Regions from separate parts of the Anaerobacillus sp. 63XJN7_4_ISO-PGPR-S23-413 genome, predicted to be linked through region 3. Evidence: riboswitches for the same ligand, from Rfam matches in the RefSeq annotation. Region 3 holds a riboswitch; each other region holds the start of a gene.
What was found. Region 3 has a riboswitch for lysine ahead of AC0VYO_RS15685 (aspartate kinase). Riboswitches for the same ligand answer to the same signal wherever they lie in the genome.

Region 1: another riboswitch for lysine. It lies ahead of lysA (diaminopimelate decarboxylase); the one in region 3 lies ahead of AC0VYO_RS15685 (aspartate kinase).
Region 2: another riboswitch for lysine. It lies ahead of AC0VYO_RS17455 (Na+/H+ antiporter NhaC family protein); the one in region 3 lies ahead of AC0VYO_RS15685 (aspartate kinase).

Annotation. Positions count from the first base shown of each region.
Region 1 covers NZ_CM149688.1:2,524,709-2,534,937, forward strand. The annotation lists gene AC0VYO_RS13370 (GNAT family N-acetyltransferase) at 1-343, opposite strand, end outside; gene ribH (6,7-dimethyl-8-ribityllumazine synthase) at 573-1,043, opposite strand; gene AC0VYO_RS13380 (bifunctional 3,4-dihydroxy-2-butanone-4-phosphate synthase/GTP cyclohydrolase II) at 1,077-2,270, opposite strand; gene ribE (riboflavin synthase) at 2,297-2,953, opposite strand; gene ribD (bifunctional diaminohydroxyphosphoribosylaminopyrimidine deaminase/5-amino-6-(5-phosphoribosylamino)uracil reductase RibD) at 2,953-4,035, opposite strand; FMN riboswitch at 4,178-4,323, opposite strand; gene AC0VYO_RS13395 (peptidylprolyl isomerase) at 4,346-4,783, opposite strand; gene lysA (diaminopimelate decarboxylase) at 4,876-6,201, opposite strand; lysine riboswitch at 6,296-6,483, opposite strand; gene AC0VYO_RS13405 (spore germination protein) at 6,530-8,023, opposite strand; gene spoVAEA (stage V sporulation protein SpoVABEA) at 8,004-8,582, opposite strand; gene spoVAE (stage V sporulation protein AE) at 8,588-8,938, opposite strand; gene spoVAD (stage V sporulation protein AD) at 8,938-9,951, opposite strand; gene spoVAC (stage V sporulation protein AC) at 9,965-10,229, opposite strand, start outside.
Region 2 covers NZ_CM149688.1:3,328,373-3,338,601, forward strand. The annotation lists gene AC0VYO_RS17440 (M23 family metallopeptidase) at 1-560, shown strand, start outside; gene AC0VYO_RS17445 (methionine/alanine import family NSS transporter small subunit) at 603-707, opposite strand; gene AC0VYO_RS17450 (sodium-dependent transporter) at 709-2,235, opposite strand; gene AC0VYO_RS17455 (Na+/H+ antiporter NhaC family protein) at 2,469-4,046, opposite strand; lysine riboswitch at 4,197-4,377, opposite strand; gene yunB (sporulation protein YunB) at 4,535-5,305, opposite strand; gene AC0VYO_RS17465 (YunC family protein) at 5,443-5,736, opposite strand; gene AC0VYO_RS17470 (bifunctional metallophosphatase/5'-nucleotidase) at 5,830-7,218, opposite strand; gene AC0VYO_RS17475 (sulfite exporter TauE/SafE family protein) at 7,234-8,055, opposite strand; gene AC0VYO_RS17480 (DUF72 domain-containing protein) at 8,067-8,921, opposite strand; gene sufB (Fe-S cluster assembly protein SufB) at 9,090-10,229, opposite strand, start outside.
Region 3 covers NZ_CM149688.1:2,957,231-2,967,459, reverse strand. The annotation lists gene uvrC (excinuclease ABC subunit UvrC) at 1-1,509, shown strand, start outside; lysine riboswitch at 1,589-1,777, shown strand; gene AC0VYO_RS15685 (aspartate kinase) at 2,022-3,257, shown strand; gene AC0VYO_RS15680 (YslB family protein) at 3,288-3,731, opposite strand; gene AC0VYO_RS15675 (succinate dehydrogenase cytochrome b558 subunit) at 4,040-4,648, shown strand; gene sdhA (succinate dehydrogenase flavoprotein subunit) at 4,723-6,486, shown strand; gene sdhB (succinate dehydrogenase iron-sulfur subunit) at 6,486-7,244, shown strand; gene AC0VYO_RS15660 (helix-turn-helix domain-containing protein) at 7,597-7,824, shown strand; gene glcT (glucose PTS transporter transcription antiterminator GlcT) at 8,362-9,201, shown strand; gene ptsG (glucose-specific PTS transporter subunit IIBC) at 9,368-10,229, shown strand, end outside.

The sequences.
Region 1 (10,229 bases), 430 kb from region 3:
AGTGACACCTTTCAAAAAATGTCCCCGTATATTCATTACCCTTAATAGATATTTCATCACTTAGCATTTCTCGAAGTGCTTCAACCATTTGTTTTCCAATTCCTTGATGGCGATGGGAAGGATTAACGCTAATATCCTTTAACTCTACTTCGTTGTCGTTTACCCATTCAATTCCGAGCAATCCAATAATATCTTCTTCTTTCCAAAGAAAAAGCTGCAAAGAATCCATATCCTCATAGTCTTTAATCGATTGTTGCAGTTTCTTAATATCTTTTTCGTTCGGCATGAAGCTTAATAGCCCCATGGCTATTTTCTCATGAGCTTTCTTATAACGAATTAGCATGATTATCCCTCATTAAAGTAATTCTTGGCTTTCCGTTTAATAACTTATTCTAAAATCAATTAGAATGTTAAAATGATTCGACGAACAAGCTCAGCTAGCATGATAATGACAATGATCACACAGACCTAAGAATCAACCATTTTCTTTCTCTCTTCTTGGCTTTACGATTCCAAACTCTTTTGCCCTTCATCGCATACCATACTCATCATAGCCAAAAATGAACTGATAATCAACCTTCAAATGATTTTGATAAATTAGCCATTTCAATTGCTGCCGTTGCAGCATCCCAGCCCTTGTTACCAGCCTTAGTACCTGCACGTTCAACAGCTTGTTCAATGGTATTTGTGGTTAATACTCCAAAAATAACAGGTACACCCGTCTGCATCGTTAAATTCGCCACGCCTTTAGAAACTTCTCCACACACATAATCAAAGTGTGGTGTCGCCCCGCGAATAACCGTACCAAGCGTAACAATTGCATCATATTTTCCCGTTTCAACCATTTTCTTTGCGGCAAAGGGAATTTCAAATGCTCCAGGAACCCATGCTACATCAATGTTTTCTACGGACAAGCCATGACGCTTCAATGCGTCTTCAGCACCTCCAAGTAACTTACTTGTAATAAATTCATTAAATCTTCCTACTACTATACCCACTTTTAACCCAGATCCAACCAAGTTTCCTTCAAATGTTTGTCCCATTATTAATATCCTCCTATTTTCATACGTAAATTTTTAGAAATGAAGCATGTGTCCTAGCTTGCTATGTTTTGTTTTTAGGTACTTTTCATTCTCTTTTCGAGAAGCCATCTGAAGAGGTAGCCTAGATGCTACTTCAAGACCATAACCTGTTAACCCAGCTATTTTACGAGGATTGTTTGTCAGAAGGTTCATTTTAGAAACACCAAGGTCTCTCAAAATCTGTGCCCCTATTCCATAATCCCTTAAATCAGGCTTAAATCCAAGCTTCTCATTCGCTTCAACTGTGTCGTAGCCCTGTTCTTGCAGTTTATAGGCTTTCATTTTATTAAGAAGCCCGATACCTCTTCCTTCCTGGCGCATATACAAAAGCACTCCATGACCTTCCTCTTCAATTTGTGCCAATGCAGCATGTAGTTGTGGACCACAGTCACATCGAAAAGATCCAAACACATCACCAGTTAAGCATTCAGAGTGAACTCGCACAAGAGTTGGTTGATCTGGTAAGATTTCTCCTTTAATCAAAGCTACGTGCTCTTTCTGATCAAGAATGTTCGAATACCCTACCGCTCTAAAAGAACCAAACTCAGTCGGAAGTTCTATTTCTACTTCTTTTCGAACAAGAACATCTTTACGGTTACGATATTGGATCAGATCTTTAATCGTAATCATTTTCAAATCATACTCTTCAGCAATTTCCTTTAGATCAGGAACGCGCGCCATTTCACCGTCTTCTTTCATAATTTCACAAATAACACCAGCCGGGGCAGAGCCAGAGAGTCGTGCCAAATCGACTGCCGCTTCCGTATGACCTGCTCTTCTAAGGACCCCTCCATCCTTAGCAATCAATGGGAAAATATGACCTGGTCGATTAAAGTCTGAAGGTTTAGCATCCGGGTTAATTAAGTATTGAATTGTAGATGCTCTTTCAGCTGCCGAAATTCCTGTAGTTGTACTTTTGTGGTCGACACTCACTGTAAACGCTGTACCATGAGAATCTGTGTTATGATCTACCATTGGACTCAACTTCAGTTCATTTGCACGCTCTTCCGTAATCGGCGTGCAAACAAGGCCTCTTCCTTTTGTAATCATGAAATTGATTGTTTCAGGTGTGACTTTATCGGCTAAAGCGATAAAATCCCCTTCATTCTCCCTGTCTTCATCATCACAAACGATCACCACCCGGCCTTGCATTAAATCATAAATCGCTTCTTCTATTGTATGGAACATATACGATGACCCTCCTGATAGTACCATTATTTAAATCCATGATCTTCAAAAAACTGACTCCCAAGTGAAGCAGTAGGTTCGGGTTTTGAACCGCTTCTTTGCTCCAAGTACTTCATAATGTATTTACCAAGCATATCGCATTCTATATTCACTGTATCTCCCACTCTTTTTCTCCCAAGCACCGTTTCCTCTACGGTATGGGGAATAAGAGATATAGTAAGAGAGTGCTCCCCTATTCCAAAGACCGTAAGACTAGTACCATCAACAGAAACTGAGCCTTTTTCAATAAAGTAAATTAAAAGGTTTCGCGGAATCGAGATGTCATAATAAACAGCATTATCGATTTGTTCTACACGAGTAATTTTCCCCACACCATCAACATGTCCAGAAACAAAATGACCACCAAAGCGTCCATTTGCGGACATAGCTCTCTCAAGATTCACCGATGAGTTTGGCCCTAGCTGACGAAGACTGCTTGCACGAAATGTTTCAGGCATAATATCTACGGTAAAAGAAGAGTCTGTATACGTCGTAACAGTTAAGCACACGCCGTTTATCGAAATGCTATCTCCTAAATGAACGTCTTTTAAAATAGTCGACGCCGCAATTTGCATTGCAATGGATTCTCCTGATTGTTGAACACTTTCAACTCTTCCGATTTCTTCCACAATACCTGTAAACATTAAGAAAGCCTCCTTGATGAAATAATTCGAATATCATTTCCAATTTGTTCTACGCTATCCACTTGTAAATCGATCGCTTCATTCATCGTTTTAAAACCTGCACCTCCGAAAGCCGTAGGAGATTGACTCCCACCAATTAGCTTCGGCGCAATGTATGTAATAACTTGTTGAAAAGAGCGTGATTCAAGAAAGCTACCGTGTATTTCTGAACCACCTTCAACAAATACTGATGTAATTTCTCGTTCCCCTAAAAGGTCAAGAACTTTATCCATTGGGAGCAGTGGATCTGTGACAGCGATGATTTGGACATGTTTTGGGAAAGATCGCTTATTTTTTAGCGCAGCTCGTTTTGTTGTAATGATCCATGTTTCTGCATTCTCATCACTTATTACTTTAGCGTCAGAAGGCATCCTCAATTGACGATCTAACACGATTCTAATCGGCGATAGCCCTTCACCGAAACGAGTCGTTAGTGATGGGTCATCAGAGAGGACGGTTCCAATACCTACAAGAATGGCATCATGTTGATGACGATAGGCATGAACATCTTTTCTCGAGTCTTCCCCCGTAATCCATTTACTATCACCTGAATGAGTTGCTATTTTGCCATCAAGCGTTGTAGCAGCTTTCAACGTTACAAATGGTCTTTTTTGTGTAATGTAATGGAAAAACATCCGGTTTAGCTGTAAGGCTTCTTCTTCCATAAGCCCAATATGGACAGCTATGCCTGCTTTCTTTAGTTTAGTCACACCATTTCCTGCGACCAGGGGATTCGGATCTTGACTTGCAATAAATACCTCTTTGACTCCTGCTTGAATTAAAGCATCAGCACAAGGAGGCGTCTTTCCATGATGACTACATGGCTCTAGTGTCACATAGGCAGTACTCCCACTTGCTCGATTGCCCGCCATCTTGAGTGCTTGAATTTCGGCATGGCCTTCTCCAGCCTTTAAATGAGCTCCCATCCCTACGATACGCCCACTATTAACAATGACAGCTCCTACGGAGGGATTCGGACGCGTTTGACCTATCGTACTTCTAGCTAAATCGATCGCTGTTTTCATAAAATCCGTATGATTCATCGTATTTACTCCTGTTCCACTCTCCATTATTGGTTGAGAAGGAGAACAAAAAAAGCCTCCCAAAACACAGCTGTCCCGGGAGGCAAAAGTATATGCCAAATAAGCCTTTTGAATCTATGATTCAAAAGGAAATTGGTCACTTTTATTCCTTCTCCCATCCAGACTATACTGTCGGTTCTGGTTTCTCACCAGATCCACCGTTTGCTTACGCAACCGGGTCACGGACTTAGCTAGCATAAGCTAGTCATCACCGCCGGTTGGGATTTTCACCCGACCCCGAAGGAAAGTATTAAGTTTTTAAGAGTCTGATCTATTCTTCGTCCCAGACTTTTACTTCTTTCATTACGTCACCCTGTTTAACGCGAAGGACCGTATCCATTCCTTCTGTTACTTGACCAAAAACGGTATGAACGCCGTCTAGATGAGGCTGAGGTTCATGAACTAGGAAAAACTGACTGCCGCCCGTGTTTTTACCAGCATGTGCCATAGACAATGAGCCTGCTACGTGCTTATGAGGGTTACCTTCTGTTTCACAGTCAATTGTATATCCTGGTCCACCCATTCCAGAACCTGTAGGATCTCCACCTTGAGCAACAAAACCAGGGATTACACGGTGAAAATTCACACCGTTGTAGAAACCTTCATTTGCAAGCTTCTCAAAGTTAGCAACAGTGTTAGGTGCTGCTTCTGGATAAAATTCAATTTCAATAACTTCTCCATTTTCAAATGCAATTGTTCCTTTTTTCATAAATAAATCCTCCTGCACTAACAATTTTCTTAAAAGCTCTTTCATTATAGCACAGACTGAAGCTGTTCCATATCATTTATGCTTTTCAACTATTATTTTGATATAATCGCTTGTTTTAATGGCAAATCATGTCGAACTAAATCCTCGTATGACTCTCTCTCAACAACAAGGTTGGCCTCACCATTTTCAACAAAGACAACAGCTGGTCTTGGTAATCTATTGTAGTTATTTGCCATGGAATAACCATATGCCCCCGTTGAAAAAACAGCCATCGTATCACCAGCAATCGCTCGCTGTAACTGGCAATCCCAAATTAACATATCACCTGATTCACAACACTTTCCTGCTACAGAGTATAGGTGGTCTTTTGCTTCATTCATTCGATTTGCTATTGTGGCTTCATATTTTGCCTGATAGAGAGCAGGGCGTAAATTATCCGTCATCCCTCCATCTACAGCGAGGTAATGTCGCAACTCTGGAACATTTTTGTGTGAACCAACCGTATATAACGTCATTCCAGCTTCTCCTACTAGTGAACGACCAGGTTCAATCCAGATCTCAGGCATGTTCATTTGCCCTGTTACCTGATTTCTGATTGTTTCAATCATAGCTTCGATGTAGTTCCCTACTGGTAATGGGTGATCTTCACTCGTATATCGGATTCCAAATCCTCCACCAAGGTTAAGGACTTCAGGCTCAAAACCATAGGCATCATACCATGTTGTAAGATAGCTATAAATCTTTTCAATAGCCATTACAAAACCATTTGTTTCAAAAATTTGTGAGCCTATATGACAATGAAGTCCAAGAAGATGAACAGCACTCATTTTTGTTACATCCAATATCGCGCGTTCTACCTGACCACTCTGTAAATCAAAACCAAATTTAGAATCTTCTTGGCCTGTTAAAATATAATCATGCGTATGTGCTTCAATACCTGGTGTTATACGCAACAGCACATTAGCTTTCACATTTTTTTCTTCTGCAATTTGCTCAAGGAGAGATAATTCGTAAAAATTATCAACAACGAAGCAACCTATTTCTGCATCAAGCGCCATTCTAATTTCAGATTCACTTTTGTTATTTCCATGAAAATGAATACGCTCCACGGGGAAACCTGCCTTCAAAGCAGTATAAAGCTCTCCACCGGATACAACATCCAAACTTAATCCTTCTTCTTCTGCAAGTTGGATCATTGCCATACATGAAAAGGCCTTACTAGCATAAGCTACTTGATAGTTTACATTCTCACGTTCAAAGGCACTTCGAAACGCCCTTGCTTTGTCTCGAATCATAGCCACATCATAAACATATAACGCAGTGCCAAATTTTTTTCCTAATTGGACCGTATCGATCCCTCCAACTGTTAAATGCCCCTCTTCTGAAACTGCAGATGTACCGTATAAATTCACAATCATTTCTCCCCTCTCGCTTATATAAATGCGAGCTCCCTCCACACAATAAGAAAAACAGCCAACTTTATAGATAGGCTGTTTTCTCCGTATCCTCACGAGTTGGATTAGCTCACCACTGAAAGAAATTCATCCTCCAGTGACAGTCTGCAACTTATTCAGCAGCAGCCCAGCAAGAAAAGGATGGGTCCTTTCTCACTTCGGCAAATTGACCTTTCTGATATCGTCTTCGCATTCCATTCTATGCTCAGATATCTTACTCATTCGTTTTGCGCCTCTATCCCCATTACGTTCAATGAGGTCTATTCAATTAAGAAATAAATTATCATACTTTTTAAGATTCGGCAAGTGGTTTGTCCGGCTGCTTCGTTTCATTCTGGGGCTCTGTAATACTTGGACGCAATTTTGTCAAAGGAACAGAAACGCGAATTAGCACTTGAATAAACGCTTTTGCATTAAAAGGAATGAATGGCCATAAATAAGGTGTATTTAATGGCTTTAAGGCGACTAGGAAGAGAATAATAGCTGTCACGCCTATTATATATCCTGGAACTCTGAAGAAAAAGACAAGGAAAAGTAGTAATAATCTAACTAGTTTGTTCGCTATTGATAACTCATAACTTGGCGTTGCGTAAGAACCTATAGCCGCAATAGAAACATACAGAATAACTTCTGGAACAAATAATCCTACATCGATGGCAATTTGACCAATTAATACAGCCGCAATTAAACCCATCGCTGTAGAAAGCGGGGTAGGCGTATGAATGGCGGCCATTCTCAGTGTTTCGATCCCAATTTCTGCAAGAATGATTTGAATAAATATCGGCACATTCGTTTCATCATTTGGCCCAATAAAATCAATCGATTTAGGCAACAACCCAGGTTCATATACCGCCAATAACCACAGGGGAAGTAACAATAGCGCTGCTAGCATTCCTCCAAAGCGGACCCATCTCAAGAATGCACCTGGTAATGGAGCTTCCCTGTATTCTTCTGCATGTTGAACATGGTGGAAAAAGGTTGTTGGCGTAATAATAACACTCGGAGAAGTATCGACGATAATCAAGACATGCCCTTCTAACAAATGGGATGCGGCTACATCTGGCCTTTCCGTATATCGTACAAGTGGAAAAGGATTTCCCGCCTGATGCACTAAAAACTCTTCAACAGTTTTATCAGCCATAGGAATACCATCAATATTAATTTCTTTTAGTTTTTTCTTAATGATTTCAACTAAGTTTGGGTTAGCTACATCCTGAATATAAGTGATACACACATCCGTTTTGGAACGCTCTCCGACTTGAAATATTTCATTACGCAAACGACCATCTCTAATACGCCTTCTAGTAAGTGCAGTATTCTCAATAATATTTTCTGTGAAACCGTCTCTAGAACCTCTGATCACTTTCTCAGTGTCTGGCTCTTGAGGCGTTCTACCTGGATACTTTCGAACATCAATAATGTAAGCAATCTCTTCGCCTTCCATAAATACAGCGATCAGTCCAGAAAGAACTTGATCGACGACCTCATCGAACGTCTCTACTTTTGTTACTTGCTGATGGGGTAAATGATTATGGATAACTTGCTCGAATTTAACGGTCAAGCGATGATGATCATCTAATTCCATCAATTCACGCATGATTTCAACAATGATTGATGTATCACATAAACCAGTACAATAATAGAATTGTATTTCTTTATTCAAAATCTTGAGTTTACGTACACCTACGTCAAAACTTTCCCCAATGCCAATTGATTTTTTCAAGAAGTCTTCATTTTCTTTTAATTTTTTAAATATTTTTTGTTTGTTATTCATTTTTGTTGTCATAGAAACCGCTCCTTTCAAGCAGAATTTGAACGGCTTTCAATGTTATAGGCGACCCAACCTCCGGATCATCAAGCCCAGACATTTTACCTATATCACCGACACCTATAATAATTGGGACATTCAGTTTATCTAAAATAGATACAGTATCCCCATCTATTCTCCCAGCTTCCATATCAGCAAATCCATTCTTATCAACACCGAAATGCGTTAATTCACCATCCCTGTCGATGGAAACATCTACTCTCGTCCATTCAGAGAAGTGTGTTCTCGAGGCAACTGCAATCGCACCAAGTAGTTCAACATCTTCATCCTCAGCCACAGCCTGCATCGCTAGTTCTCCATAACCTTCACCCGGAAAACCACTGTCATCAAACATTACAAAGATTGGATCATGTGGAGCTTCTTTAATTAGGGAAACAATTTCATAACCAGCAAGCGGGGTTGGATTTCCTGCTGATTGGCTAATGCATCTCCCGCCAATATCCGAAGCCACTTTTTCAATTGCTTTTTGCGCGTAAAGATCTCCATCAGTAACGAAAATAACCCGCCGCTTGTTCAATTCATTCACCCCTTTGGCTTGAATATAATGGCTATGATAAATCCGAAAACAATAGCTGATGAAATTCCAGCTGAAGTTAACTGAAATATCCCCATTGCAATGCCTATAAATCCATGTTCCTCTCCTTGCTGCATCGCCCCATGTAGCAAGGAATGCCCAAAGCTCGTAATTGGGACTGTCGCACCTGCTCCTGCGAATTCAATCAGTCGATCGTATATACCAAAACCGTCAAGAATCGCTCCAGTCACCACAAAAGATGACATTACATGAGCAGGCGTTAATCTAAAAATATCGAGCAATAACTGACCAACAACACAAATGGCTCCTCCTACTGCAAAAGCAATGAAGTATTCCACTATTCCTCACCTCCAACTCGCTCAAAAACCACTGCATGAGCGATAGCAGGCATACTTTCTTTCTGTTGCACCATAACGGGGCTATGCAAGCATCCTGTAGCAGTAACTAGAATTTTTGAATACTTCCCTTGTTTTAGAAGCTCAATGAGATGACCATACGTAACAACCGCCGAACAGGCACACCCGCTTCCACCTGCGAATACTTCCTTCTGATCAGGTCGATAGATCATTAACCCACAGTCATTATGATTATTAGTAATGTCAAACCCTTTCTCAAGCAATAAATCACGAACAATCGGAGAACCAACTGCAGATAGATCTCCAGTAACAATTAAGTCATAATCTGAAGGTTTTACATTTAGGTCCTCAAAATGTGTGGCCAATGTATCTGCTGCCGCTGGCGCCATCGCACTCCCCATATCAAACGGATCCTTGATTCCCCAGTCAACTACTCTTCCAATCGTTGCCGCAGAGATTTGAATGTCCGATAACTCCTGACTAACTAACGCAGCTCCAGCACCAGTTACAGTTGATGTCGCAGTACCAGGTTTCTGACCTCCATATTCTGTTGGATAACGGAACTGTCTTTCAGCAGTTGCATTATGGCTACTCACTCCAGCAATAGCCCTCTCAGCAAAACCACCATCAACTAGAGAAGATGCAATCGCTAGGGATTCCATGGATGTCGAGCATGCTCCAAAAACACCTAGAAAAGGAATATGATTAGACCTTGCTGTATAAGTTGCGCTTACGATTTGATTTAATAGATCACCCGCTACAAAAACATCAACTTGATCAGGAGCTAATTCTTTTTTCTTCAAACAACTCATTACTGCATCTTCTAACAATTTTCTTTCAGCAAGCTCCCAATTTGCCTGATTACAATGAAGGTTAGCATAGGTCACATCAAACGAATTTCCAAATGGACCTTCTGCTTCCTTTGGGCCTGTTGCTGTACCTACTGATTGTAAATAAACATTTGAAAAACTCCATGTTTGCTTTCCTGATTTCATACAGGTTCTCTCCTTATATCAGGGCTTTAAAAACCATTCTGACCATCCCTACAATGTAAGCCGCAACGACGCCAAACACGATGACTGAGCCAGCAAGTTTAAACATATTGGTTGCTATACCAAGTACAATCCCTTCGCTTTTATGCTCGAGAGCAGCACTAGTAATCGAATTAGCGAAGCCTGTAACTGGTACAGCTGAACCTGCTCCCGCAAATTGACCAAGCCTGTCATACCAACCGAAAGCCGTTAATAAAGCTGCGATCAATATGAGAGTGGCT
Region 2 (10,229 bases), 370 kb from region 3:
AAATTGGTCTTTGGGACTATTATCATCGTGACCAGGCAGTAAGGACGATTACAAGTAATAGTGCTGTTTATCATACATTCAAAACGCTTAAACTCGATAAGCATGCTTTTCCCGTACCACTTCACGCAAACTATAGTTACCGAAGCACTTGGGGCGATCGACGTGGCTGGGGCGGACTTCGAATTCACGAAGGAACGGATATTTTCGCTTCTTATGGTGTTGGAGTGAAAGCGACAAGTTACGGAACTGTCGAAACGAAGGGATGGAATGAATACGGTGGATGGCGGATCGGGATTCGGGATATCGATGGCAATTACCACTACTATGCTCACCTAAATGGGTTTGAAAAAGGCATTGAGAAAGGTCATGTTGTACAGCCAGGTGAAATCATTGGGTATGTTGGTAGCTCTGGATATGGACCAAAAGGAACGGCTGGAAAGTTCCCGCCACATCTTCACTATGGCATCTATAAAGACAACGGAAGAACAGAATGGTCGTATGATCCCTATCCTTCGTTGAGGCTCTGGGAACGACAGGAACGAATACGCAACAAAAAGTAAGCAAAAAAGAAGAACTAGCTCGCTAGTTCTTCTTTTTATGTTCTATTGTTTTTTTGATACTCTTACAGCATTCAAAATGCTAGCCGCAAGACCACCCCATATAATAACCATTCCAACTACCATCATGAAAATCGCGCTACCACCCATATTAGCTTACCTCCTTATACTTTTGCTGTTCAGCTTTCGCATCCCATTTCTTTAGGCTGAATAGAATTCCAACCAGAAGGGCGAATCCTGCGACAGCCCAGCCACTATAAAGAATAAAGCCGTTTGAGTAGCCTTCATAGTTCCCAGTCGGTGTATCAAACTGACGAAGAAGATTTGTCTTAAAGAGATCGAACATCATATAACCAAGTACGAGAGGAGTAATGACTCCAAGACAAGCTTTCCACCAGTACTTCAGTGAAATGTCTGAAATGCCGTTTGCATGTGACTCAAGCGTATTAAGCTCACGAAGTACCCATGCTACAACAACCACCTCCACTAGTCCTACAAAGGCAATTCCGAACTGGTTAATAAAGTAATCAGCTGCGTCAAGGAAGAACAATCCGCCTTGCGTTGCAAACAGAATCGAGATAATAGAGGAAATCCCTCCACCAATTAGAACAGCTTTCGTACGAGAAATTCCGAACTTCTCAGAAACACCTGCAACATATGTTTCGGAAATAGAAATCAGTGAAGACAAACCTGCAAGTACAAGTGAAGCAAAGAATAAGAATCCGAACAACCCGTTCAAAGCTGGAAACTCATTGATTATTTGCGGGAAGACAACGAAGGCTAGTCCTACGCCACCGCTCACTACTTCGCCAACGCTAAGCCCCTGCTGCTGAGCCATAAATCCAAGCGCTGAGAATACCCCGATACCTGCTAGAAGCTCAAACGCCGAGTTACCAAAACCAGTAATAAACGCGTTATTCGTAATATCTGATTTCTTAGGTAAGTAACTAGAATAAGTAATCATAATAGCAAAAGCAATGGATAAACTGAAGAAAATTTGTCCGTATGCAGCAACCCAAACACTTCCTGAAGTAATACTGTCAAAATTCGGTGTAAAGAATGCATTTAGACCTTCAGCAGCACCAGGCAGTGTCACTGCTCGAATCACAATGATTAAGAAAAGAACAATTAATGTAGGAATGAAAATTTTATTAGCACGCTCAATTCCCTTTTTAACACCTGCAAGAAGTACGCCAAGTGTAATGATCCATACTGCAATTAATGGGAGAAATACGCCTGGTACGATACTACCTGTTTGTCCAGGATCAACCGTTAATTTCAGATAATCATTGAAGAGGAATGCTTCTGTATCAGAACCCCAACTTTGATTAAATGCAAAATAGCTATAAGAGATGGCCCACGCAATAATTACCGCGTAGTATGTGGAGATGACGAATGCAACGATAACGCCCCACCACCCAAGCCATTCCATCTTCTTATTCATTCGAAAGAACGAAAGTGGTGCGGATCCACGGAATTTATGACCCAATGTAAATTCAAGAATAAGAATTGGGATTCCGGCTGTTAATAATGCAAATAAATAAGGAATAAAAAATGCTCCACCACCGTTGTCATAGGCTACGGCCGGAAATCTCCAAATGTTCCCTAGACCTATTGCTGAACCAACTGCGGCTAATATAAAACCAGCCCTTGTCCCCCATTGCGCACGATTTTCCAAATAAATTACCCCCTTAGACAAATGTTAACCTTTTTCACCATAAGCCCCCTTCCAGAAAAAGGTTAAGACTTTTAAGTAAATTCAGATTATTTTGTTTATAGTATATCTAGTACGTATGTCCTTGTCAAAACAATCTTTTTACATTTTTCGTATGAATCGTTCAATTTTCTATATAAATCTCTCTATTTTTGTGAAAATACATAAAAAAACAGGAGGAATATCCTCCTGTTTGATTAATGATTTGCCATTTCAACTGGTCTGTTGGCATATTTTCCTTTTAGCATGAAAATTAATAATCCGAATAGAATCGCTGTTGCCACAAGACCAAGAATGGAACTACCAGTAAAGCCAAGAACCAGATATCCTAGTAACGAAATACCTGCAACGAGCAATGCATAAGGCAACTGTGTCATCACATGATCGATATGGTGACTACCCGCGCCTGTTGAAGAAAGAATTGTTGTATCCGAAATTGGTGAGCAGTGATCTCCAAATACAGCTCCTGCAAGAACAGCGGCAAGTACAGGAAGCATGTAGGTAGGATCCGTAGCAGCAGCAATCTCTCCTGCGATCGGAAGCATAATGCCAAATGTTCCCCACGAAGTTCCCGTTGCAAACGCCATAACACCTGCAAGTAGGAACAAAATAGCTGGTAAGAAGCCAATCACAATGTGGTCATTAACAAGTCCTGCAAGATACTTACCAGTCCCTAGTGAGCCGATAATTTCAATCAATGTCCATGCAAAGAAAAGAATGTATACGGCTGGAAGCATTGATTTAATGCCTTCCCAAATTCCTTTTCCAAGAACCGCTCCACCCATTCGTTTTGGAAAGAAGAAGAGGAGAGAAGTTATAAGTCCAATGATTCCACCATAAAGGAGAGAAGCAGCAACGTCTGTATTTTCAAAGACAGACAAAGCTGTCACGGCTGTATCCGTTCCGCTAACAGCCTGAATTCCTGTGATGACCATAAACGTCACAGTACCAGCAATTAGCATAATAATAGGCCATGCAAGATCAGCTACTTTCCCCTTCTCACTTTCAGGTAGTCCTGATGTTTGACCAGGTACGGCACCTTGATTCGGATCAAGCACTTCTCCTGTTTTCTGTGCACGGTCTTCATGTACTCTCATTGCCTTAAGATTAATGTCAAAATAACTAACAAAGAACACCATCGCAAGTGCAAAGAGAGCATACAAATTCATTGGAATCATTCTTATAAAAGCTTCTAACGCGCCAACACCTGTAATGCTATGCGTTGCTAATACACCACCAATTAACGCGATGATATAAGCGCCCCAGCTTGAAATAGGTGAAATAATACACATTGGTGCTGCAGTTGAATCAATGATATAGGCAAGCTTTGCCCTTGAAACATTGTGCCTGTCCGTAATCGGTCTACTTACGTTCCCAACTGCGAGCGAATTAAAGTAATCATCAATAAAAATAATAATACCAAATACCGCTGTGACAATCTGTGCGCCTACTCTTGTTTTCACGCGTTTCATGGCCCACTCGCCAAATGCGCGACTTCCACCTGATATCGAAATAAAGGCCGTCATCATCCCTAATAAAAGCAGGAAGAAAATAATGTACATGTTCCAAGTATTTAAACCACCGCTCTCGGAATCAATGAAGATCCCTTTTACGATTGTATAAATTTCTTCTAATGAATTTGGTACACTCCAATTGTTGATCATTAGCGCACCAAGAATAATGCCTACTCCTAAAGAAGGAAGCACTTTTCTAGTCACCACTACCATTAGCAAAGCTACGAGTGGTGGAATAATGGATAGAACTGAATTCTCCATGAATATCCTCCTAATAAATGATTGGTCATCATAACCGGAATGGACGCCTATCCCTCAGCCTTCTCGTCGTGTTTGAACGCAAAAAAGCGAGCAATGATAGGATTGGTCCTATCATTGCTCGCTTCACCGAGTCAATGTTAAGTGTCCACCCCGATCAGTAGTTCTCCATTACAAGTTAGACTCATAATGACAGTTCGACACTTCTTCAATGTCGCCCCAACACAAATAATGTGACCGTTATTTATGCTTCGGCAGATCTCCCTTTCGATGCTGATCATTGGTGTCATTCTCCCAACACGTACTCATGAGGATCTGCTCCTCTACCTCATCGTATAAGATAAGGAACAATATTAAGTTCAGTTTTAAAGTATACCTTACTTTCGTTGTTTGTGCAATTGTAGATTATTCCAGAGATATTTCTATTAGAAGGGAACCATTTTTTTAGCTATCGACATTGAACATTGAAGCTGGTTAATGGCCTCCTTTTCTTAATCTGGCTTCGGCAAAACGATCGATGGATTTCCACCATTTCCATTATCACCATTATAATAATAAGGAACGTCTCCCTGAATAAATAAATCTCCAATTTTTACAGAGTTCGAAACTTCAGTATTCTTTGTAGAGAAAGGAATAATTACGTTCATCTCAACTTTAATATTGATATACACTTCAAGATACGTGTTGTTAATTCCCGTTTCTTTCACCTTTGTATCAATATTAGAGACCACATCTCCAATCATTTCAAACCGTACTGGAATCCTCGGCCCAAAATTTGAAAGAAGAACATTATTTGTAGCCATCCCTAAAGGTATGGAGTATACGATTCCTTGTTGATTTTCGGTACCTTCGTAATCGATATCTATATCATTCTTAAAGGTTTCCAGCTTATCTAAATCACCAGCTTCAACATAATCTAAGTAAGTTTGAACTCGTTCTGTGGCCTCTGAGATCAATCGATTATAAACTTGCGAGTTAAAGCTATAACTTGGTACTTTTTCGGAATCATTACCATGAACGATAATTAAATTCTCAACGTCAATACCGTCTGCGATCTTCTTTGAAATGGCATCATTTATTGCTTGCGCAGCAACTTGACGTGTTTTTGTTTCAGCAATACTGATTAAGCTTGGTTCAATTCCTTTATTAACAATCCATAATCCTTGAACAGTAGTAAAGATAAAAATAATAAAGGAGATGACAAAAACATATCGAAAGGGAAGCGGTCCCTTTCTAAAGAATTTTCTACGAGTTCGAAACAACATGAACCCTCCCTTCTCTTCTTCATGTATATGCCATGGAGAAGAGAAGTATGGACAATTTCCTAGAAAGAGCCAAAATCAAGCTATTAAATGTTTCATAATCGAAAAGAAAGCCGTAGCAAGTGCTACGGCTTTCTTCACATCATCTTAAGCATCGCGTCTCTACCCTTAGTTCCAATCGTAATGCCTCGCGCTTCTGCTTCAAGCGTAACAGATTCGAGCGGTGCATCAAGCAGTTGTTCAATAGACCGTACACCAACAGCTCTTCCTGCGATAATCTTTCGGTCACTTAACTTTTCATTAAGTAAGGCTACATCGAGTGCGCCGCACATGATATACCCATTGTCATTCATGACCGCTAGAAAATTCGTTTTCGGAAGCTGCATACTGACAGCTGTAAAAGGATGACCGTCAATCATGATTGGTGACATAGTGATCACGTCATTCCCGCCTCCTGACCTGAATGAATATCACTATATCTATATGAGACAAAGAGCATGTTTGACAATCAAACACTGAAAGTTTTAATGTCTATTTTCTAAACGCCATGCAAGGAGATCTCGAAGCATTTCAGGTAAAAAGTATTTCTTTTTAGCATGCTTCATTTGAGGATAGAATTTCCCAAATGTGAACATATCAGCCGTGGCAACGGCATATTCTTCATCAGAAACAAGCTTATTTCCGTTGTGAAAAACATCTGTTACATGATAGAGGCCGTCGTCCATTTTGACAGAGGTAACCTCAAGCCCATCGAATGCCATGATCCCCATTACCTCTCCTCGGAAACCGAGACCTTTAAAACTTAAATTCACTATTTCATCTGACATAGAATAAGAAATGATTTCTCGTAACTCGCTTCCTTTTAGCACCACTTTGCAAGGATTAACAGGATGAGGGCAAATGCGATGAAGGTCTTCTCTTGATACATTTCCTTCTGGTAACCCATCAAGCAACATACCAGCGTTAATCATGCCAATATCCGCTCCACACCACTCTCTAAGAGCGGCAGCTAACTCATCAGCTAGAACCGAGCGTTGAAACCATTCAGATTCAAGAGGCTGTTCAAGACGACAGACGACCTCTTCAAGCATCTTATGTGCATCAATACTTAGTTGTTGAATCATGGCCTTCGCTTCCTCGTCTTCTTTACGATTCCGGACGGTTATCGCATATGCTTCCTTCTCATTCACTTTCTTTGTTTCCATATCAAAACAAATCGAAACTTCTCCAACGTAATTCCCGTTTTTACCAGACTGAGTAATAAGCGTATCCTCTACAAGCATGCCATGCTTCAGCACATGATGCGTATGGGCTCCAATAATAACATCAAGCCCATTCATTTCCCTTGCTAGCTGTTCATCATTACCTAAGCCCATATGTGACATCAATACGACAACATCTGATTGACTGCGTACTTCATCAATGAGGGACTGTAAGAAATGGAATGGAGAATCAATCTGCCATCCAAGTAGTGAGTAGAATTGTTCATAAGGGATGGTAACACCTATAATTCCTACTTTAATGCCATTTAACTCATGGATCTTGTAAGGTACAGCCCAGGAAGGCCTTGTACCATCTTGATGATAGAGGTTGGCGACAATCACCTCGAACTTAGCGTCTGAATAAAGCTCTTCTAGTTCTTTTTTTGAAAACGTAATACCCTCATTGTTCCCGATAGTGGCATAATCATATTCCAGCTCATTTAGTAACTGAACGTTACCTTTGCCGACAGTTCCTTCTGTCATTGGATGCACCTTATCAGAGTGATCTCCTAAATCAAGAAGGAGATAAGGTGTCCCTTGAAGCTCATGCATTCGCTTCTTCTCTTTCAAATATGAAGAGACTTTTGACCAATTTGCGAAATGACTGTGAAGATCGTTTGTATAATAAAATTGTAATGTTCTAGAAGTCAAGACACTCTTCCTTTCTTATCCCATCGTTCCCTGCCAGATTAATCGGACACCTACAATAATTAACATCCATCGTAAAATAACAACCACTGATTTGTCCGAAAGTTTCTGATTAATAAATGAACCGCATTTTGCTCCAATCCATGCACCTGGAATGAGACCGATTAGTAAAAACCACTGAATGTTACCAAGTGCTAAATGCGTCAGGGTACCCGTTATACTTGAAAGAAAAATCATAAACATGGAGGTTGCAACAGCAACCGATGTTGGAAAACCAAATAGTAGAATCATGGCAGGAACCATAAGTGAGCCGCCACCAATTCCGAATAGACCTGAAATGACCCCAACGATAAATGAAACAATAACAGCTGCTACGGCAGAAAAGTTATAGTTCATCTCTGTCCCATTCGGATCCGTATACGTTCGTTCAAATTGACCATTTAGTTTCATAGGGCGTAAACGGTTCCTTACCATTAATAATATGGAAACAAGCACCATAAATACCCCAAAATAAATGGAAAAATAATCAACCTGAATAAATTTATTTAGCCACGCCCCTAGAATAGCCCCTGGTCCACTTCCTAGAAAAAAAAGCGCTCCGCTTTTATAATCAACGCTTTTCTTTTTCATGTAAGCAAGTGTAGAGGAAAGACCGATCACGACGAGGACAACGATCGAGCTACCTACAATTTTCTGAGGCGTTAAATCAGAAAGCCAGTTCGTATATTGATCGATAATGAGAAGAACAGGAACGATAATAATGCCTCCCCCAAGACCGACAAGGCTTCCAATCGTACCTGCTAATAGACCAATGATAAATAATAAGAACCACGTCACCATAGGTATACTCCTTATAAATCAAAGAGATCAAGTTGCTTCGGATTTAAATTCGTGTACTCAATATCGAGCATTTGAATCATTTCCTTAGCATTATTAGCAGCATGACCTCCTGAATTATTATTAAATAAAATAAATACATTTTTACATTGTCGTTCTAATTCTAATATTTGTTCCTTCCATTGTAAGAGTTCTTCTTGATTATAATCATATAAATACCGAACTTCCCTCCAGTTATGGCGATTACCTGGATTCGTCCATCCATTTGTATTTCGACCATGTAACCTGACAAGGACCTGATCCTGGTTTAGGGTTTCCATCACTAAAGGAACCGATCCCTCGCCAGCTTGTGGCTCATCGCAAATCGTATGGATAAAACCCTGTTCCTCTAGAAATGAGAGCGTCTTATCACGAAAAGCTTCATGATACCAGGACTGATGTCGAAATTCTACCGCACATGGAATATCTCCCATCCGCTGTTTACAGTCCCTCAAGATGTTAACATTATCTTTATTCACATCAAACCAGGGAGGAAATTGAAAAAGCACCATCGCAAGCTTTCCTGCATTTCGCAGGGGACGAACCGATTCCTTGAAAGCTTGAAACATTTCATCTCTTGTTTCAAAGGGAATATCCCCACGTTGATGGCCAGTCATACCCTGGTAAGCCTTAACGACAAACCGAAACCCTTCTGGTGTCTCATCTACCCATTTCTGAAAATTACGTTCTGGTTGCACAGCATAGAAGGACGAATCAACTTCAACAGTAGGAAAGTGCGAACCATATATCGAAAGTTTTTCATTGCTTTTTACACCTGGTGGGTAAAGATCATCATGGTCTCCCCACCCTGTTACGCCTATGTAAATCATGCAATTCTTCCTCTCATCTCGATTCTCTTTCTCTATTCTCATATCATTACCCGAAAATAGCAAGTGAAAATCCCTCATACTATTTTGAAATAACAATTAGGATTTAGCCCTTTACACTTTCACATATAAAAAACGAACCGGAAGATCCGGTTCGTTTAAAATGGAAGCTTAACCGATTGAACCTTCCATCTCAAATTTAATGAGACGGTTCATTTCAACCGCATATTCCATAGGAAGTTCTTTCGTAAATGGCTCGATGAAGCCCATTACGATCATTTCAGTTGCTTCTTCTTCAGATACGCCACGGCTCATCAGATAGAAGAGCTGCTCTTCAGAAACCTTCGATACTTTCGCTTCGTGTTCAAGTGAAATGTTATCGTTTAGGATTTCATTGTAAGGAATTGTATCAGAAGTAGACTCGTTATCCATGATAAGCGTATCACACTCAACGTTTGAGCGAGCACCTTCCGCTTTACGGCCAAAGTGAACGATACCACGATATGTTACTTTACCGCCTTGTTTTGAAATAGATTTCGAAACAATTGTCGAAGAAGTGTTAGGTGCTAAATGAATCATCTTAGCGCCAGCATCCTGGTGCTGTCCTTTACCAGCAAGAGCGATGGAAAGCGTCATACCACGAGCGCCTTCACCCTTTAAGATAACAGCTGGATACTTCATTGTAAGTTTGGAACCAATGTTACCATCGATCCATTCCATCGTAGCATTTTCTTCCGCAACTGCACGCTTCGTAACAAGGTTAAACACGTTGTTAGCCCAGTTCTGAATCGTCGTATAACGGCAGTATGCATCCTTCTTAACAATGATCTCAACTACAGCACTGTGTAGAGAGTTAGTTGTATAAACCGGTGCAGTACAACCTTCAACGTAATGTACAGAAGAACCTTCATCAGCGATGATAAGCGTACGCTCGAACTGACCCATGTTCTCAGAGTTAATTCGGAAGTATGCTTGTAGAGGCGTATCGACTTTCACACCTTTAGGAACGTAGATGAATGAACCACCTGACCATACAGCAGAGTTAAGAGCTGAGAACTTGTTATCCGTTGGAGGAATTGTTTTCGCAAAATACTCTTTAAAAAGATCTTCGTTCTCTTTAAGTGCAGTATCTGTATCTTTAAACACAATCCCCATGTTCTCAAGGTCTTCTTGCATGTTATGGTAAACTACTTCAGATTCGTACTGTGCAGAAACACCCGCAAGGTATTTTTGCTCAGCTTCAGGGATACCTAATTTATCAAATGTCGCTTTGATTTCTTCTGGTACTTCATCCCATGATCTTTCAGACTT
Region 3 (10,229 bases):
ATGCTTAAAGATGATAAAAGCTATCCTTATATAAAAATAACGGCAGAAGAACAGCCCCGCTTAATTACGACACGTAAAATAAAAAAAGATAAAGGTAAGTATTTTGGTCCATATCCGAATGCTTATGCAGCTAGTGCAACAAAGAAGCTTTTGGACCGACTATATCCTTTACGTAAATGTCGTAAAATGCCTGATCGCGTCTGTCTTTATTATCATATAGGCCAGTGTTTGGCTCCATGTGTCAACGACGTCTCTAAAGAGCAAAATAAAGAGATGATTGACGGGATTACGCGTTTTCTAAACGGAGGTCACCAGGAAGTTAAAGAAGACATAGAAAGAAAGATGACCACAGCATCTGAGAATATGGATTTCGAGCGAGCAAAAGAGTTTCGTGATTTAATGTTTCATATTGATAAAGTTATGGAAGTGCAAAAGATCCAATCTAACGATGGTATTGATCGGGATATTTTTGGATATAGTTTCGACAAAGGATGGATGTGTGTTCAAGTTTTCTTTGTACGACAAGGGAAGTTAATTGAGAGAGATGTTTCACTTTTCCCTTTCTATAATGATGCTGAAGAAGATTTCTTAACTTATATCGGTCAGTTCTATCTTCAACAAAATCATCCTAAGCCAAAAGAAGTATTGCTTCCTCAGCAGGTTAATGCTCAAATGGTAGAAGAACTTCTACAAATTCCAGTTCACCAGCCAAAAAGAGGCAAGAAAAAAGAGCTTGTCGAGCTTACAATGAAGAATGCGACCATTGCCATTAATGAGAAATTTTCATTAATTGAACGCGACGAGAAAAGAACGATTGATGCTGTTGACAACTTGGGAGAAAAGCTTAATATAGAAGCTCCGCTCAGAATTGAAGCTTTTGATAACTCGAACATTCAGGGCACGAACCCTGTATCCGCTATGGTTGTTTTTCTTGATGGAAAGCCAAAGAAAAATGAGTATCGCAAGTACAAAATCAAAACAGTGGAAGGACCAAACGATGTAGGTTCTATGAAAGAGGTTGTGAGAAGAAGATATTCAAGAATGCTTAAGGAAAATGGTCCGCTTCCTGACTTAATTATTATTGACGGCGGAATAGCTCAAATACAGGCGTCACAGGATGTGCTCGAGAATGAGCTTGGTCTGGACATACCGGTTTGCTCGCTGACGAAAGATGAGAAACATAAAACGTCTCATCTTCTTATTGGTGATCCTCCTGAAGCTGTTTATCTACCAAGAAATAGTCAGGAATTCTACCTGTTGCAAAGGATTCAAGATGAAGTACACCGATTTGCGATTACGTTTCATCGACAGCTTCGAGGAAAATCGATGCTTAAGTCAAGTCTTGATGATATTCCCGGTATCGGAGAGAAGAGAAAAAAGAAGCTGCTAAATCATTTTGGATCGATCAAAAAGATGAAAGAAGCAAGCGTTGAAGACTTACACAACGCAGGACTACCAATGAATGTTGCAGAGGAAGTAGTCGCTCGATTTGAAAGTCAATCAAATTAATTTGTAAGAACATGTTGCGGCATTCACGTAAGTTCGTTATAATGAGTGAAATTTAATAGTTCCACACTTCGAAAGTTGAAGTGATGGTAGAGGCGCAAAAACCAATAGTAAGCTTACTGAAGAGTGTTAAGACTCAGTGATAGGAGCTGAAAGGGGGATTTGCCGAAGTGGAAAGACGCTTATCCGTCTGAAGCTGGATCTGTATTGAATAAGTGCAGAGCTGTCATCCAATACCTACCCGGGAATTGGATGGAGAACTATCTCACAAAGGGACGTTTTCTTGGATTTGTTATGAAAACAACAGTGAGGTTTTTCTCATTGTTGTTTTTTTATACTTTAATAAACGCTTTACAAGTTTAAAGTATAAAAAATGAAGGCTATCGCTATTTCAATCTGGTGAGTGGCCGAGTTTTTTAATATCCATTTCGACTCTTAGTTAGTGAGTGTTTGTAACGTGCGATGATTACGCACTATGAGGGATAACGAGCTGCATGAAAGAAAGGATGGAGAGAGTGGGACTACGCGTATTGAAATTCGGAGGTACGTCTGTTGGAGATGTAGAGAAAATCAAAAATGTTTCCAAAAGGCTTATGGAAGCTGTAAATAATGGAGATGAGGTTGTTGCGGTTGTTTCAGCGATGGGCAAAACAACGGATGAGCTTTTAGGATTATCAAAAGGGATAACAGCTACACCGTCTGCAAGAGAGCTTGATATGCTTCTAACGACTGGAGAACAAGTAACAACAGCGCTTCTTTCGATGGCATTAAATGAAGAAGGGTACGATGCTATTTCATTAACTGGCTGGCAAGCAGGAATTAAAACAGAGTCGCTTCACGGCAATGCCAGAATCCTCGATATTGATGCATCACGTATGAATCAACACCTTGCTGAAGGGAAAATTGTGATAGTAGCAGGATTCCAGGGGCTAACTGATACGTCTGACATCGCGACGCTAGGGCGTGGTGGTTCCGATACAACAGCTGTGGCGATTGCAGCAGCTCTTAAAGCGGATCGTTGTGAGATATATACAGATGTGGATGGCGTGTATACGACAGATCCTCGATATGTGAAAGGTGCAAGAAAGCTTTCTACGATTTCTTATGATGAAATGCTTGAACTTGCTAACCTTGGGGCTGGTGTCTTACATCCTAGAGCGGTTGAGTTTGCAAAAAACTATAACATCTTGCTTGAGGTCCGCTCGAGCTTTACGAATGAACCTGGAACGCTAATTGAGGAGGTCGTATCAATGGAACAAAATTTGGTGGTTAGAGGTCTGGCTTTTGAAAGTAATGTAACAAAAATAACAATTTCAGGTTTGCCGAATGAGATTACAACACTTCCTTCCTTGTTCTCATCTCTTGCGGCAAATGGTATTAATGTAGATGTGATCATTCAAAGTACAGGAGAGAAAAATACAACGAGTATCTCATTCTCAATTGAAACAGCCTCTCTTGAATTAACTCTTGATGTGCTCCGTCGCATTAAAGTGAAACTTCCCTACGAACATATTTATCACGAATCAGAACTTGCTAAGGTATCCATAGTAGGATCAGGTATGATTTCTAACCCTGGTGTTGCGGCACAAATGTTTGAAGTACTTGCTGAACACGGGGTAGAAATGAAGATGGTGAGTACATCAGAAATCAAAGTGTCAACGATCGTTCCAGAAGATAAAATGATTTATGCTATTGAGTCGCTACACGATAAATTTCAACTAGATGAAAGAACCCCTGTTAAACAAATGTAATCAAAAAGGAGACCACATGTGGTCTCCTTTCTATTCAATCTGATCTTTTGGGTCCCATTTTACTGTGAATTGAATTTCATTCTTTTTATCAGTTTCATAGGCTTCAGCGATGCAACGAAGCATATTTTGATATTGTTCAGCAAGAAAACCTGCTTCTAGTTGATAACAAGCATTTCGACTAGTATTTCTTCGCTCAGTGATAAGAGCTGACTGAAGATCAAACGTTACTTCATTCTTTTTTTCTTGTGCAATTGATAATTTACCCCATCCAGCACGCTGAAAAAAATCCTCGATCTCTTCTCGAGTGGAGAGCGGGAATTGCCTAGCCATTTCTTTTCCAGTCCAATATAAAACAGCCGGCTGTTCACTACCAAGAAGTTCAGGAATAAGAACTTCTCTATAAAATTCATATCCAAAAGCAGTTGTTTCTATTTCATGACTATAATCAATCGAGTTTGTGCGCTTCTTAAACATAAATTCCTCCCAGCTTTTCTACAAAATAATTATAACGTTTTATCGACAAATCCTCCATAGCACCATAGATAGAATTTATATATATAGAAAGCGTATTCAATTGAGATATACGCAGGTGTTGCAAGGGAATTTTGAAAAATCTAAATGTACACGTTTTCTTGACGGTCCTAAATGATGGGAGTACAATGGGTATGTCACAATATAATCGACAGAAAGCGATGATTTCTGTGCATGCAAAGACTTCTTTATTAGAAAAAAATGCACTGGCAGATGGTAGCTTAACAACTTAAAAGGGGGACACACAAAACATGGCCGCAAGTCGAGACTTTGTAAGCCGAAAATTGCATTCGCTTCTAGGAGTAATTCCGCTCGGACTTTATGTTACTCAGCATCTCACTGTTAACTATTTTGCAACAAGAGGGCCCGAGGCGTTTAATGACGCAGCTCATTTTATGGAGAGCCTTCCTTACAGGTATTTGCTTGAAATTTTCGTCATTTTCTTACCGCTCTTATTCCATGCGATTTACGGTGTTTATATCGCATTTCAATCCAAAAACAACGTAAGTCGATATGGCTATTTACGTAACTGGATGTTTTATTTGCAGCGGATTTCTGGCGTTATCGTATTAATATTTGTAACTTGGCACGTCTGGCAAACGAGAATACAAGCTGCGATGGGAGCAGAAGTAAACTTCCAAATGATGGCTGATATCTTGTCTAATCCAGGAATGATGATCTTTTACATCGTTGGTGTACTTGGTACTGTCTTCCACTTCGCAAATGGCTTATGGTCTTTCTTTGTAAGCTGGGGCTTCACAGTAACACCAAAATCACAGCGTACGATGACATACGTAACAATGGTCATTTTCGTTGCACTTTCAGTTGTTGGCATGCGCGCATTATTTGCATTCGTTTAAGAAAGTGAACTGTCTTCACCACGTCTGATACATAACTTTCAGACAGAGCCAGCATTTAAGGGGGAACTGTTCTTATGAGTAAAGGTAAATTAGTGATAGTTGGAGGCGGCCTTGCAGGTTTGATGGCTACCATCAAAGCTGCGGAAGCTGGAATGCAAGTAGATCTTCTTTCCATCGTTCCGGTAAAACGTTCTCACTCTGTATGTGCGCAGGGGGGAATTAACGGGGCTGTTAATACAAAAGGAGAAGGAGATTCTCCTTGGGAGCACTTTGATGATACAGTTTATGGAGGAGATTTCCTTGCAAATCAACCTCCAGTAAAAGCAATGTGTGATGCAGCGCCTGGTATCATTCACTTAATGGATCGTATGGGCGTAATGTTTAACAGAACACCAGAAGGTCTACTAGATTTTAGACGCTTTGGTGGAACACAACATCATCGCACTGCTTTTGCCGGTGCAACAACCGGGCAACAGCTTCTATATGCGCTTGATGAGCAAGTTCGTCGCCATGAAGTAGCAGGCCTCGTTACAAAATATGAAGGATGGGAATTTCTCTCCGCTATTTTAGATGATGAAGGTGTATGCCGAGGAGTTGTTGGTGAAAACTTAACAACTTCTGAAATAAGAAGTTTTGAAGCAGATGCGGTTATTATGGCGACTGGTGGACCTGGTATTATCTTCGGTAAGAGTACAAACTCTGTTATTAATACAGGTTCTGCTGCTGGTGCGCTTTATCAGCAAGGGGCTATTTATTCTAATGGGGAATTTATTCAAATTCATCCAACAGCAATCCCTGGTGATGACAAGCTTCGTCTTATGAGTGAATCTGCACGTGGCGAAGGTGGCCGCGTTTGGACGTATAAAGACGGTAAACCATGGTATTTCCTTGAGGAAAAATACCCAGCATATGGAAACCTTGTACCGCGTGATATTGCTACGAGAGAAATTTTTGATGTGTGTGTTAGTCAAAAGCTTGGTATTAATGGAGAGAACATGGTTTACCTTGACCTCTCACATAAAGATTCAAAAGAGCTTGATGTTAAGCTTGGCGGTATTATTGAAATTTACGAGAAATTCATGGGTGACGATCCTCGTAAAGTCCCTATGAAAATTTTCCCTGCTGTACACTATTCAATGGGTGGTTTATGGGTTGATTTTAACCAGCAGACTAATATTCCTGGGCTATTTGCTGCTGGTGAATGTGATTATTCTCAACACGGTGGCAATCGTCTTGGAGCAAACTCGCTATTATCTTCTATTTATGGTGGCATGGTTGCTGGTCCAAATGCGGTTGACTATATTAATGGATTAGAAGCAACGGTTGAGGATCTCTCTTCTTCATTATTTGAAAAGCATCAACAAGAAGAGCAGGCAAAGCAGGACGAAATCATGAAGATGAATGGAACAGAGAATGCTTATCAAATTCATAAAGAGCTTGGCGAATGGATGACAGCTAACGTAACGGTTGTAAGAAACAACGACAAGTTAAAGGAAACAGATGAGAAAATTCAAGAGTTGATGGAGCGTTACGAGAACATCAATATTAATGATACATCCAAGTGGAGTAATCAGGGGGCTTCATTTACTCGACAATTATCTAACATGCTTCAGTTGGCACGGGTAATTACAATCGGGGCCTTAAACCGTAACGAAAGTCGCGGTGCTCACTACAAGCCTGAATTCCCTGAGCGTAATGATGAAGAATTTCTTAAAACAACAATGGCTAAATACGATGCAGTCAACAACAAACCAGAATTCTACTATGAAGAAGTAGATACATCATTAATTCCACCTCGTAAACGCGATTATTCTAAGAAGAAAGCGGGGGATAAATGATGAGTGAGAATAAAACTGTCACACTTAAGATAAAAAGGCAGGATGGACCTGAATCTAATTCATATGAAGAAACGTTTACGATTCCATATCGTCAAAATATGAACGTTATTTCTGCTTTAATGGAAATTCGTCGTAATCCAGTTAATGCAAACGGTGAGAAAACTACACCTGTTATTTGGGAAATGGGTTGTCTAGAAGAAGTATGCGGAGCTTGTTCGATGGTCATTAATGGAAAACCACGTCAATCTTGTACTGCTTTACTAGATCAACTTGAGCAACCAATTCGCTTAGAGCCAATGACCACATTCCCGGTTGTGCGAGATCTTGCTGTAGATCGAAGCAGAATGTTTGATGCACTTAAGAAAGTGAAAGCATGGATTCCGATCGATGGTACCTATGATCTTGGACCTGGTCCGAGAATGCCTGAGAATAAGCGACAGTGGGCATATGAACTATCAAAATGTATGACATGTGGTGTTTGTCTTGAAGCGTGTCCGAATGTAAATAGTCGCTCGGAGTTTATTGGACCAGCTGCTATTTCACAGGTTCGATTATTCAACTCACATCCAACAGGTGAGATGAACAAAGAGGAGCGTCTGGAAGGCTTAATGGGAGAGGGTGGACTTGGGAACTGTGGTAACTCACAGAACTGTGTGCAATCTTGTCCGAAAGGAATTCCACTAACAACTTCTATTGCTGCAATGAATAGAGCAACGTCACTTCAAACGTTCAAAAACTTTTTTGGAAGTGATCACTAGGAAAAGATCCCCTACAAGGGGGTCTTTTTTAGTTTCAGATAATTCTTAAGCTATGTTAGCTTATAACGTGGGTTCTCGATTTTTTCTGCGAAGCGATTGATCATGACAGAACTTAATTGATTCTAAGATCTACAGCTTCTTTAAAAGAGCCAAGTCTTAAGAAAAGAATAAAACCTTATTACGATATTTCTCAGGAAATGATGAAGAAGAACGAAGGTTGTCATAATAAATTCTCTAAACTGTTTTTATGCAATGTGTGAATTAATGTAACACGTAAGATAGAAATTCATATATTGTATGGACTATATAATTTCAATCGAAGTTGCTTTGTTGCCCTATCGAGGAGGGTGGAATGTTGAAAGGGAACCACTACCGACCAAAGCCACTATTAACCAAAAGAGAAAGAGAAGTTTTCGAATTGCTTGTTCAAGACAAAACGACAAGAGAAATAGCAGAAGAATTGTTTATTAGCGAAAAAACAGTTCGAAACCATATTTCGAACACGATGCAAAAGCTGGGGGTAAAGGGGCGTTCTCAGGCTGTTGTCGAATTGCTTCGACTGGGAGAATTAGAAATATAAAACTGTGCCGGCTTAAAAGCCGGTTTTTTCTTTTGTGAAACGTCTTGTTTGCTTATACTGTTAATTCTAGATTATTTCCTCATTCGAGTTAAATGTCATTCTGTGAAAAAGAATCAATGAGATACATAGGAACTTAAACTTCATGATAAAGGGTAAGGAAGAGAAATTTATAGAGATCAGTCTATGAAGTGAGTAGGTTAAAATAAAAAAGAATGAATAGTATGTTAAGATAACAAAAAGGCTTATAACAAGATGGTTCCATGCGAAGGAGAGACACTTATACAAACAAGCGTAGCTTATTAGTAGATTTTCTTTTGTATGATAATGACATAAAATATCGGCAAATGAAATGAATGGAAGATAGAAAATTATCTTCGGGTTGTTATAAATAAAGCAATAGATTATGATATCAACTATATTACATGAGTAAGGGGCAACCTAATGGAACGTTTTCTCATTGACGTTCGATCTGTTATTTACTATTATTAGTACGTTCATAATCACAAATGAAACCGGTTTAATGAGGGGAAATTGAACATGAATGGTGAATTTGAAATAAAGAAAATTCTAAATAATAATGTCGTAATTGCCGTTTCGGAGAATAATAATGAAGTCGTTTTAACTGGAAAAGGGATTGGCTTCAATCAGAAACAAGGCGAAAGACTCGATGAATCCAAAGTAGACAAGTATTTTGTTCTTATAGATAAGCATGAGCAGGAACAATATAAGTTATTAGTTCCACATGTACCAGAATCTTTTATCGGCATGATGAATGATACGATTTCGCTGATCGGAGATAAGCTGGATGCGGAGTTAGACGAGCATATCCACGTTTCCTTAACGGATCACCTTTCCTTTGCGATTAAACGCCTTCGTCAAGGATTGGATGTAAAGAATCCTTTTCTAGTCGAAACGCAAACAATGTATCCAAAAGAGTATACAATTGCTGAAGAAGTGATACAGTTAATTAATCATAAGCTTGATGTGGCTCTTCCTGATGGAGAGATTGGGTTTGTTGCGTTACACATTCACAGTGCTATTACAAATAGAAGCGTAGGTAAGCTTAACAAATATTCGGCTTTAATTAGTCAACTCGTTAAAGTCATTGAAGAATCTCTTCGAATTGAAATTAGTCGGACAGGAATTGATTATTTGCGTCTTGTACGTCATCTGAGACATGCGATTGAACGTAGTGAGTTAAATCAACCCGTGGAAGCGCATGAACGATTAGAAAAAGTGTTGAAAGAAGAATATCCAGTGTGCTATAATCTGTCATGGAAGTTGATTAAAATTATGCAGAAGGAACTTCGTACGAATTTTCCTGATGCAGAAGCGGTCTACTTAACGATGCACTTGCAAAGGCTTTCTCCTAAATAATTTCATACTTAACGGTAACGTGTTACTGATACGATCAGGCATGAGTGAAGCCGGAATGACAAAAACTGATTGGGGTATAGTATATCCTGATTGAGTTGTCATACCGTCCACTCATGCCTTTTTTATATTCAAATTTTTTGGGGGAAAAATAAAAGGAGGAAAACACATGTTTAAACAGGCTTTCGGGGTTTTACAGCGCGTTGGTAAAGCGCTAATGCTTCCAGTTGCAATTTTACCTGCTGCTGGACTATTGCTAGGTTTTGGTAATGCATTTCAAAATCCAACTTTACTTGAAAAACTACCGTTCTTGTCAGCTGAATGGTTCCAGCTTCTTGCTACTGTCATGGAGGAGTCTGGTGGGATAGTATTTGCTAACCTTGCACTACTATTTGCGGTTGGGGTAGCAATTGGTTTATCTGATGGAGACGGCGTTGCGGGTATTGCTGCAATTGTAGGTTTCCTTGTTATGAATATTACAATGGGTGTACTTGAAGGCGTATCAGCTGATCAAGTTGCTGAAAGCGCATCATATGCTAATGTGCTGGGTATACCTACATTACAAACAGGGGTTTTCGGAGGAATTATAGTCGGTATTCTTGCCTCCTATATGTATAAACGGTATTATAATATTCAACTTCCTCAATATCTTGGTTTCTTTGCTGGGAAACGATTTGTTCCAATCGCTACGGCGGTTTCAGCTTTGATTCTTGGTGTAATTATGATTTTCGTTTGGCCACCTGTACAATCTGGCCTAAATGCTTTTTCACACAACATGCTTGATGCTAATCCAGCACTTGCTGCATTTGTATTCGGTGTTATTGAACGTTCGTTAATTCCATTCGGACTGCACCATATTTTCTACTCACCATTCTGGTTTGAGTTTGGACAATATACAAATGCTGCAGGTGAAATCATTCGAGGAGATCAAAAGATTTTCTTCGAACAGTTGAAAGATGGTGCTGAGTTAACTGCTGGTACATTCATGACTGGTAAATTCCCGTTTATGATGTTTGGTCTTCCTGCAGCAG